DNA from 2 places in the Lentzea chajnantorensis genome. Region 1 is predicted to be linked to the other one. Evidence: riboswitches for the same ligand, from Rfam matches in the RefSeq annotation. Region 1 holds a riboswitch; the other holds the start of a gene.
What was found. Region 1 has a riboswitch for glycine ahead of gcvT (glycine cleavage system aminomethyltransferase GcvT). Riboswitches for the same ligand answer to the same signal wherever they lie in the genome.

Region 1 (5,051 bases):
TTCGAACAGGCGGAGAAGGGGTGGCGCCGGAGGTCCGGTGCCGCCCCTTCGTTGCCACAGGGTTAGAGCGTGGAGTACAGCGGGTGCTTCGCGGCCAGCACCTCGACGCGGGCGCGCAGCTCGTCGATCGCGGCGCCCGGCTTGAGGGCCTCGGCGATCACGTCGGCGACCTCGGTGAAGTCCACCTCGCCGAAGCCGCGGGTGGCCAGTGCCGGGGTGCCGATGCGCAGACCCGAGGTGACCATCGGCGGGCGCGGGTCGTTGGGGACCGCGTTGCGGTTGACCGTGATGCCGATCCGGTGCAGCACGTCCTCGGCCTGCTTGCCGTCCAGCTCGGAGTTGACCAGGTCGACCAGGACCAGGTGCACGTCCGTGCCGCCGGTCAGCACCTTCACGCCGGCCTGCGCGACGTCGGGCTGCGAGAGGCGGTCGGCGAGGATGCGGGCGCCGTCGAGGGTGCGGCGCTGGCGGTCGGCGAACTCCTCCGACGCGGCGTGCTTGAACGCCACGGCCTTGGCGGCGATCACGTGCTCCAGCGGACCGCCCTGCTGGCCGGGGAACACCGCCGAGTTGATCTTCTTGGCGATGTCGGCGTCGTTCGACAGGATCACGCCGCCGCGCGGACCGCCGAGGGTCTTGTGCGTCGTCGTGGTCGTGACGTGGGCGTGCGGGACGGGCGAGGGGTGCAGGCCCGCGGCCACGAGGCCCGCGAAGTGCGCCATGTCGACCATCAGGTAGGCCTCGACCGAGTCCGCGATGCGGCGGAACTCGGCGAAGTCCAGCTGGCGCGGGTAGGCGGACCAGCCGGCGACGATCAGCTTCGGGCGGTGCTCGGTGGCGAGGCGCTCGACCTCGGCCATGTCGACGCGGCCGTCACCGTCGGAGACGTGGTACGGCACGACGTTGTAGAGCTTGCCGGAGAAGTTGATGCGCATGCCGTGGGTCAGGTGACCGCCGTGCGCGAGGTCCAGGCCGAGGATCGTGTCGCCGGGCTGCAGCAGCGCGAACATCGCGGCGGCGTTGGCCTGGGCGCCGGAGTGCGGCTGGACGTTGGCGAAACCGGCGCCGAAGAGCGACTTGATGCGCTCGATGGCGAGGCGCTCGACGACGTCGACGTGCTCGCAGCCACCGTAGTAGCGGCGGCCGGGGTAGCCCTCCGCGTACTTGTTGGTCAGCACCGAACCCTGGGCCTGCAGCACCGAGACCGGCGTGAAGTTCTCCGAGGCGATCATCTCGAGGGTGCCCTGCTGGCGCGCCAGCTCGGCCGCAACGGCCTGCGCGACCTCGGGGTCGTACTCCGCGAGGGAGGCGTTGAACTGGTCGGACATCTGGAGGATCTCCCTACTTGGCGCGCTTGTAGAACGGAAGTGCGACGACCTCGACCGGCTGCTTCTTGCCGCGGACGTCCACCAGCAGAGGGGTGCCGGGCGCGGAGCTCGCCCGGTTCACGTAGGCCATCGCCACCGAGTAGCCCAGGGTCGGCGACAGCGCGCCCGAGGTCACCTCGCCGACGACCTCGTCGCCGTTCAGCACGGCGTAACCGTGGCGGGGCGCGCGGCGCTCGGGGGTCTTCAGGCCGACCAGCACGGAGTCCACATCGGACTCGGACACCTCGGCCAGCGCCTCGCGGCCGACGAAGTCGCCCGGCTTGTCGAGCTTCACGACCCGGCCGAGACCCGCGTGGTACGGGGTGAGCGAGGTGGTCAGCTCGTTGCCGTACAACGGCATCCCGGCTTCCAGGCGCAACGTGTCACGGCAGCCGAGACCGCACGGCTTGAGCTCGTGCGGCTGCCCGGCCTCCAGCAGCGCCGTCCACACTGCGGCGGCGTCGTCGGGCGCGACGAACAGCTCGAAGCCCTCCTCGCCGGTGTAGCCGGTGCGCGCGAGCAGCGCGTCCACTCCGGCCACCTTCGAGGGGTAGGAGGCGTAGTACTTCACCGTCGACAGGTCGGTGTCGGTCAGTCCGGCGAGGACCTCCACCGACTTCGGACCCTGGATCGCGATCAACGCGTAGTCCGTGGACCTGTCCGTGACGGCGGTGTCGAAACCGGCGGCCCGCTCGACGAGCGCCTCGGCGACCACGGCGGCGTTCGAGGCGTTGGCGACGACCATGAACTCCTCGTCGCCCAGCCGGTAGACGATCAGGTCGTCGACCACGCCGCCGTCGGCCTGGGTGATCATCGTGTAGCGGGCCTTGCCGACCGCGAGCGCGGAGATGTGGCCGACCAGCGCGTAGTCGAGTGCGGCACCGGCCTGCGGCCCGGTCAGCACGATCTCACCCATGTGCGTGAGGTCGAACAGGCCGGCGGTGGTGCGCACGGCGTGGTGCTCGGCCAGCTCGCTGGAGTAGCGCAGCGGCATCTTCCAGCCCGCGAAGTCGGTGAACATCGCGCCGAGCGACTCGTGCTCAGCGTTCAGTGGCGTGAGGCGGGACATCAGAACGCTCCTCCAGGGTGCGCCGAAGAGCCGGGCCAGGCCGGCTGAGGCAACAGAAGAATGACACGGTCCACCGGAGACTCCTCACCAGAGCGAGCCTCCCCCTCTGTCATGAGCCTGAGAGCTTCGTCGCCGGAGCGACTTGCACCGTGGGCGAGGCTCCTGATGAGCCTGCTTTCCAGAGTTGCCTTCGTCGTGCGGTATCTGTGCCTGAGAGATTCCGGGGAGGAGTTGCTCCTTCGGCGCTCCCGCTGAAGGGAGCTTCTCCCGCGCGACATCGACGGCCGTGTTCAGTTGGTTGCCCCAGACGCTAGCAGGCCGAACGTCACAGCGGCACGCCCTGAGCAGTCTTCTCCACCACCTTGCGCTCCGCCCAGAACGACAGGAACGGGATCGTCCCCGCGACCAGCACGAGCGCGGTGCCCTTGATGGACCAGCGCAGCTTCAGCGCCAGGTCGACCGAAAGCACCAGGTAGATGGCGTAGAGGAACCCGTGGATCGGGCCGACGACCTTCATCGCCTGGTCCATGCCGGCGGCGTACTTCAGCACCATCGCCACGACCAGCAGCAGCAGGAAGACACCGACCACGTAAGCCATGACCCGGAACCGGGTCAACGCACCCTTCATCTGCCCGCCTTCGCTCAACGACCGTCCCGCGCGTTGAGGTCCGCGAGCATGCGGTTGTAGGCCGCGAGCTCCGCGTCTTCTTCGTCGTCGAAGTGCTCGACAGGCGCGGGTTTGACGGCGTCAACGGTAGTCACCGGTGCGACGGGGGGTGCAACCGGCTCCGGTGCGGAGAGAGCCTCGTCACGGCGCTGGCGCGCGAGACGGCGGAACCGCCACACCATGAAGAGGGGGAAGAGGCCGAAGAGCGGCCACTGGAGCACGTACCCGAGGTTCTGGAACGTGCCGCTCGCGGACTCGAAGCGCTGCCACTGCCACCACGCGAGCCCGCAGCAGAGGACCAGCGCCGCCAGACAGGCGAGCGCGATCAGCACACGCTGGGGAGTAAGGAGGCCGCGCACGACCTCCACACTACTGGGGTGAGGCCTCCTGTCAGGAGGCCACCCGTGAGGGGTAGCGCGCCACGGGAGCGCGCGTGCCCGTTTGCGAGTGAACTTCGGGGCTGCCGATGCCTCGACAGCCCGCTTCTCCTACGCCACGCCGTCCCGGCGCTGCCTCTGCAGACGAGCAACGCACCAGGCCGCGGCCGAACCGCGGCGGAGGTGCTGGAGAACCGTCATCGGTCCCAGGCGCCTTCCGAGGTCGGCAGGCGTGAGGCCGGCGGCGCGGTAGTCGAGCGCGCGCTGGTCCAGCGGGCTGATGCCCGCGTCCCACCACTGCTCGGCCTCGGCGACGTCGCCCACCAGCTGCCAGTAGCTCGCCGCGGCGGCGAGCAGTGCCTCGGGTGCCTCCGGCGCCCGCTTGCGCATCGCGGCCACGTAGGCCGGATCCGCCGAGTCGACCTTGACCAAGCCACGCGGCCCACTCCTGCCTCCCCGCTGCACGGGGATGCCGGGCGCCGAGGGGGGAGCCTCCGCGAGCCACGCGTTCTTGATCCGGTTCACCTCCTGCATCTCTGCGTCGTCAGACCGTTCAGCCGCCCACTGCTGCAACAGCTCGTGGACCCCGGAGTCCTCGACCATCCATGCCTCCTCGTCGGTCGGGGATCGGCCATTGCAGCGGAAGGTATTCGGTAGGTCTGACAATCGCCAGACCCTGAATCGCCAGAACACCCGTTACCAGTGCGTGATTGGCCTCATTCCACCCGTCCGGCTCAACGCGGAGGGCCGAGGATCACCGAGGGTCACTAGGCGACGGGGGTGGCCGTCCCGAAGAGGCTCCTGACGAAGGTGATGATCGACTCCGCACCCTCGCGCAGCCAGCCGAGGGCCGTCTGGACCCCCGACGCGGACTCTTCCGGCTGGGTGATCAGGAGGAACAGCACCAGCGCGACGCCCGCCAGCACCAGCACCTTCTTGAGGTTCACAGGTCCCTCTCCGTCCATGTCGCTCACAGGTGGGGCGGCGAACCGCCCGTGTCACCCGACATGCTCCCTCATTCACCCGTGCGATGAACAACCACCACGCCAGGCAGGGCGGCGGATCCACCGCCACCGCACGTCTGCACCGGGCCTGTTGTCACCCGAATGGCGGCTAAAGCCGCCGGTTTCCAGCGCCGATGTCCTGGGCACGAGGTGAGCGCGAGGACCCTCGAATCCCACAGCTTGGACAAGACACAGGTGCACCGGCCTCACCCGGATGCCGAATGCCCGGCATCACGCTCCGTCACGGCGTGGTGTCGTCATTAATGCGCCTCCGACCGTTCACGCAATTGCTCCAGCCCGCCGCAGTTCCGCAATTCGGTCTTCCGCCACACCCATGTTCGCGAGCACTTCCGCGGTGTTCGCCCCGACCGGCACCGGAGGGGTCGGAACCGCCGCCGGGGTCCGGTCGAACCGGGGCGCCGGCGCCGGGTGCCGCACACCGGCGACGTCCACGAAGGTGGCGCGCTCCGCGGTGAACGGGTGCTCCGCCGCCTCGGCCGGGGTCAGCACCGGCGCCAGGCAGGCGTCCGTGTCCCGCGCGAGGTCGGCCCACTCGTCCCTGGTGCG
Region 2 (5,051 bases), 320 kb from region 1:
CGCCGTCGATGCGGCGGACCGGCGGCCAGATCTTCGGAGCACCGGTACCGGCCGGGTACACGGCCTCCTCGCGGGTGTACGGGTGGTCCCACTCGCCGACGGTCACGCAGGCCGCGGTGTGCGGTGCGTTGCGCAGCGGGTTGTCCTCGACGGGCCACTCGCCGGCGCCGACGCGGTCGATCTCGCGCTTGATGGCGATCATGGCGTCGATGAACCGGTCGATCTCGGCCAGGTCCTCGGACTCGGTGGGCTCGACCATCAGGGTGCCGGCGACCGGGAACGACATGGTCGGGGCGTGCAGGCCGTAGTCGGCCAGGCGCTTCGCCACGTCGTCGACCGTCACGCCGGTGGCCTTGGTGATCGGGCGCAGGTCGAGGATGCACTCGTGGGCCACGAAGCCGCCCTCGCCGGTGTAGAGGACCGGGTAGTGCTCGTCCAGGCGGCGCGCCACGTAGTTCGCCGCGGCCACGGCGGTCAGGGTCGCGCGGCGCAGGCCGTCGCCGCCCATCATGCGCACGTACGCCCACGAGATCGGCAGGATCGACGCGGAACCCCACGGGGCCGCGGAGATCGGGCCCACGCCCGTCTCGGGGCCCGCGGTGGGCTGCAGCGGGTGGTTCGGCAGGAACGGGGCGAGGTGGGACTTCACGCCGATCGGGCCGACGCCGGGGCCGCCGCCGCCGTGCGGGATGCAGAACGTCTTGTGCAGGTTCAGGTGCGAGACGTCCGAGCCGAACTTGCCGTAGCGGGCCAGGCCGATCAGCGCGTTGAGGTTCGCGCCGTCGACGTACACCTGGCCGCCCGCGTCGTGGACCAGGCCGCAGACCTCGCGGACGGTGTCCTCGTACACGCCGTGGGTCGACGGGTAGGTGATCATGATCGCGGCCAGGTCGTCGGCGTGCTCGGCGACCGTGGTGCGCAGGTGGCCCATGTCGATGTTGCCCTTGTCGTCGCACTTCACGACGACGACGCGCATGCCGGCCATGACGGCGGACGCGGCGTTCGTGCCGTGCGCGGACGACGGGATCAGGCAGACGTCACGGGCGGAGTTGCCGTTGGCGCGGTGGTAGGCGCGGATCGCCAGCAGGCCGGCGAACTCGCCCTGCGAGCCGGCGTTCGGCTGCAGCGACACGGCGTCGTAGCCGGTGACCTCGGCCAGCCACGCCTCCAGGTCCGACACGATCGTCAGCAGGCCCTTCGCGTCCTCGACCGGCGCGAACGGGTGCAGCGTCGAGAACTCGGGCCAGGTGATGGACTCCATCTCCGCGGTCGCGTTCAGCTTCATCGTGCAGGAGCCGAGCGGGATCATGCTGCGGTCCAGCGCGACGTCCTTGTCGGACAGTGCGCGCAGGTAGCGCAGCAGCGCGGTCTCGGAGCGGTGCGCGTGGAACACCGGGTGGGTCAGGTAGTCCGAGGTGCGGCGCAGGTCCGACGGGATGCCGTCGGCGGTGTCGGTGTCGATCGCGTCCACATCGGACCCGGTCACGCCGAACGCCTCCCACACGGCGACGACGTGCGCGCGCGTGGTCTTCTCGTCGCAAGCGATTGCCACGACGTCGGCGTCCACGAGGCGCAGGTTGATGCCGAGCTCGCGGGCCTTGGCGACTACCTCGGCGGCACGGCCCTCGACGCGCACCTGCACGGTGTCGAAGAACTCGCCGTGCACGACGTCGAGACCGGCCTCGCACAGGCCCGTCGCGAGGACGGTGGCCAGGCGGTGCACGCGGGTCGCGATGGCGCGCAGGCCCTCGGGGCCGTGGTAGACCGCGTACATCGACGCGATCACGGCGAGCAGCACCTGCGCGGTGCAGATGTTCGAGGTCGCCTTCTCACGGCGGATGTGCTGCTCGCGGGTCTGCAGCGCCAGGCGGTAGGCCAGCGAGCCGTCAGCGTCGACGGAGACGCCGACGAGGCGGCCGGGCAGCTGGCGCTCCAGGCCGGAGCGGACGGCCATGTAGCCGGCGTGCGGGCCGCCGAAGCCGATCGGCACGCCGAAGCGCTGGGTGGTGCCGACGACGACGTCCGCGCCGATCTCACCGGGCGGGCGCAGCAGCGTCAGCGCCAGCAGGTCGGCGACGACGACGGCCTGCGCGCCGGCGGCGTGGATCTCCTCCACCAGCGCGGCCTGGTCGCGGACCACACCGGACGCACCGGGGTAGGACAGCAGCACGCCGAAGAAGTCACCGCCCAGGCCCAGGCCCTCGATGCCCTGCGACAGGTCGGCGACGACGACCTCGATGCCCAGCGGCTCGGCGCGGGTCTCGATCACGGCCAGCGTCTGCGGCAGCGTGTCGGCGTCCACGACGAACTTGTTCGACTTCGCCCTGCCCGCGCGGCGCACCAGGGTCATGGCCTCGGCGGCGGCGGTCGACTCGTCCAGCATGGACGCGTTGGCCATCGGCAGGCCGGTCAGGTCGCCGACCATCGTCTGGAAGTTCAGCAGCGCCTCCAGGCGGCCCTGCGAGATCTCCGGCTGGTACGGCGTGTACGCGGTGTACCAGGCGGGCGACTCCAGGACGTTGCGCAGGATCACGCCCGGCGTCACGGTGTCGTAGTAGCCCAGGCCGATCATCTGGGTCATCGGCCGGTTCTGGGAGGCGAGCGCGCGCAGCTCGGCCAGCGCCTCGGTCTCCGTGGCGGGCGCCGGCAGGTCCAGCACCAGGTCGCGCTCGTGGATGGACGAGGGCACCGCGTGCTGCGCCAGCTCCTCCAGCGATCCGACACCGATCACGTCGAGGATGCGGGCGAGCTCGGCGGGGCGCGGGCCGACGTGCCGGTCCGCGAACGGGGTGCCGTGCTCGAGAGCGGCGAGCGGAATGCGGTCCTGCGTCATCTAACGCCTCCGGGGGGCTGCGGGCACACGTGTCCTGGTGCCCTCCCCGCTCTGTCCGTACCCGGCATCGGGCGCCTGAGAGGTTCACCCGCCACGAGAGCGGGCTTTCACCGTCGGCGGGATCTCGAGAGATCCGCTTTCCAGAGGCGTCTCGCTCACGCGGTCCTGGGTGCCTGAGAGGTTCCCGGGGAGGAACTTGCTCCTTCGGCGCCGGGTGCAGCACCCGGTCTCTCCCGCCTGAGTTCAGCGACTACCCGTGAAGAGTACCCGCAGGCAGGCCCGCCAGTCCCCACCGACGCGACCTACGTCTCAGCGACGGGACCGGCTGAGCCGGCGACAGCGGGTCAGCCGGTGGCGCGCTCCCGGCGGCGGCGGGTCAGCTCGTCCTCGGTCATCGGCGCGATCTCCACGCCGTCCGCACGTTCGGCCGGGAACTCGTGGATGGTCCCGCTGATCTCCCGCATCGCACCGCTCACCGCGATGCCGAACACGCCCTGCCCGCCCTGGAGCAGGTCGACGACCTCCTCGGGGGAGGTGCACTCGTAGACGGTCGTGCCGTCGGAGAAGAGCGTGATCCGCGCCAGGTCCTGCACGCCGCGGCGGCGCAGGTGGTCGACGGCGACCCTGATGTTCTGCAGCGAGACCCCGGTGTCCAGCAGCCGCTTCACGACCTTCAGGACGAGGATGTCCTTGAAGGAGTAGAGCCGCTGGCTGCCGGAGCCGTGCGCCATCCGCACCGTCGGCGCGACCAGGCCGGTCCTGGCCCAGTAGTCGAGCTGCCGGTAGGTGATCCCGGCGATCTGGCACGCCGCGGGTCCCCGGTAGCCGACGAGTTCGTCCGGCAGCGAGGAGTCCGGGAACAGCTCACCCTGCTGCCCGGATTCGGCCCGCAAGGGCGCTTCCTCGACCACGCCTGCCTCCCCTCGCCAACGGCCACGAAAGTCGGGGCCGTCAAGCCGCCTGGTCCACTCGCGCAGACCGGCGACGTCCACTCGAGTTCGACGGTAAGACCGCTCCGAGGGCAGGTCAACGCGACGCGCGGGGAGTGTTGGCCCCCAACCTGAGGCGGGGGTCCGCACCGTCACCCGAACTAGGACGTTCAGGTGACGTTTAGTGATTGTTTAGCGGCCATGATGTGCGGAAAGTAGTCCGATCGAGGGACACCCCACCGATCGGCGCCGGGTCCGAACAAGACGGTCAGCGACAGTCGGGGGAACTCAGGTGTCGGCGCCCCGGAAGTCCTCGGGAGACACGGAGTCGAGGAACTCGCGGAACTTCTCGACCTCGTCCTCCTGCTCGTCCGGGATGATCAGACCGGCCTCCGCCAGCACGGACTCCTCCGCGTGGATCGGCACGCCGACGCGCAGTGCGAGGGCCACCGAGTCGGACGGGCGGGCGGACACGCGCACGTCGCCGTCGAACACGAGCTCGGCGAAGAACGTGCCCTCCTGCAGGTCGGTGATCCGCACCTGTTCGAGGTTGCGGCCCAGCGCCCCGATGACGTCCTTGAGCAGGTCGTGGGTGAGCGGGCGGGCCGGTCGCACGCCCTGCTGCTCCAGCGCGATCGCGGTGGCCTCGACCGAGCCGATCCAGATCGGCAGGTACCGCTCACCCTCGGTTTCGCGCAGCAGGAGGATCGGCTGGTTCTGGGGCAGCTCCACCCGGACGCCCACGACACGCATCTCGCTCATCGGGTCTCGCCTCCCTCTGACTCGTTGGGGAGTACCCGGAACGTCTCCGAGCATCCCCCGGCACACGCGTTCGACGCTACCCGCCAAGCGGGCCGTGTGCTCAATCGTTGCGGGCAGAACGTGATCAAGACGATGGCCGCTCGAACCCGCTCTTCCCCGCACCGGGTACAACGAGCGGAAGAGGCCGGCCGATTCCCGGAAAGCACGGCGAACCGGCAGGAGTTCCGCGCAAAGGCGGTCAGCGCACGAGTGCGTTCGGGCTCGACGCAGGAAAACTCCCGCGGAGCGCGGCGAACTGCTCAATGACGCAAAACAGTGGAGAAGACGGCAACAGCACTGCACGGTGGAACTCGGGGCGGAGCTGCGTGAGCACCGCCCCGACGCTCGTCATCCCGCAGACCCGGGACCGGCCGGTCCCAGGCCGTCAGGCTCCCGCGGAGCCGGGACCGGTCAGGAAGACCAGGCGGAACTTGCCGATCTGGACCTCGTCGCCGTTCGCGAGGACGGCCTGGTCGACCGGCTCGCGG

Region 2: linked by a shared signal. The riboswitch ahead of gcvP (aminomethyl-transferring glycine dehydrogenase) and the one ahead of gcvT (glycine cleavage system aminomethyltransferase GcvT) in region 1 are both predicted to bind glycine.

The regions. Positions count from the first base shown of each region.
Region 1 covers NZ_JBSDZT010000002.1:2,890,612-2,895,662, reverse strand. The annotation lists gene glyA (serine hydroxymethyltransferase) at 63-1,328, opposite strand; gene gcvT (glycine cleavage system aminomethyltransferase GcvT) at 1,342-2,436, opposite strand; glycine riboswitch at 2,536-2,623, opposite strand; glycine riboswitch at 2,625-2,716, opposite strand; gene ACVDFE_RS14975 (DUF3817 domain-containing protein) at 2,762-3,064, opposite strand; gene ACVDFE_RS14970 (hypothetical protein) at 3,079-3,462, opposite strand; gene ACVDFE_RS14965 (helix-turn-helix transcriptional regulator) at 3,592-4,083, opposite strand; gene ACVDFE_RS14960 (hypothetical protein) at 4,248-4,427, opposite strand; gene ACVDFE_RS14955 (CaiB/BaiF CoA transferase family protein) at 4,764-5,051, opposite strand, start outside.
Region 2 covers NZ_JBSDZT010000002.1:3,214,723-3,219,773, reverse strand. The annotation lists gene gcvP (aminomethyl-transferring glycine dehydrogenase) at 1-2,833, opposite strand, end outside; glycine riboswitch at 2,984-3,079, opposite strand; gene ACVDFE_RS16565 (MerR family transcriptional regulator) at 3,178-3,744, opposite strand; gene ACVDFE_RS16560 (bifunctional nuclease family protein) at 4,051-4,524, opposite strand; gene garA (glycogen accumulation regulator GarA) at 4,949-5,051, opposite strand, start outside.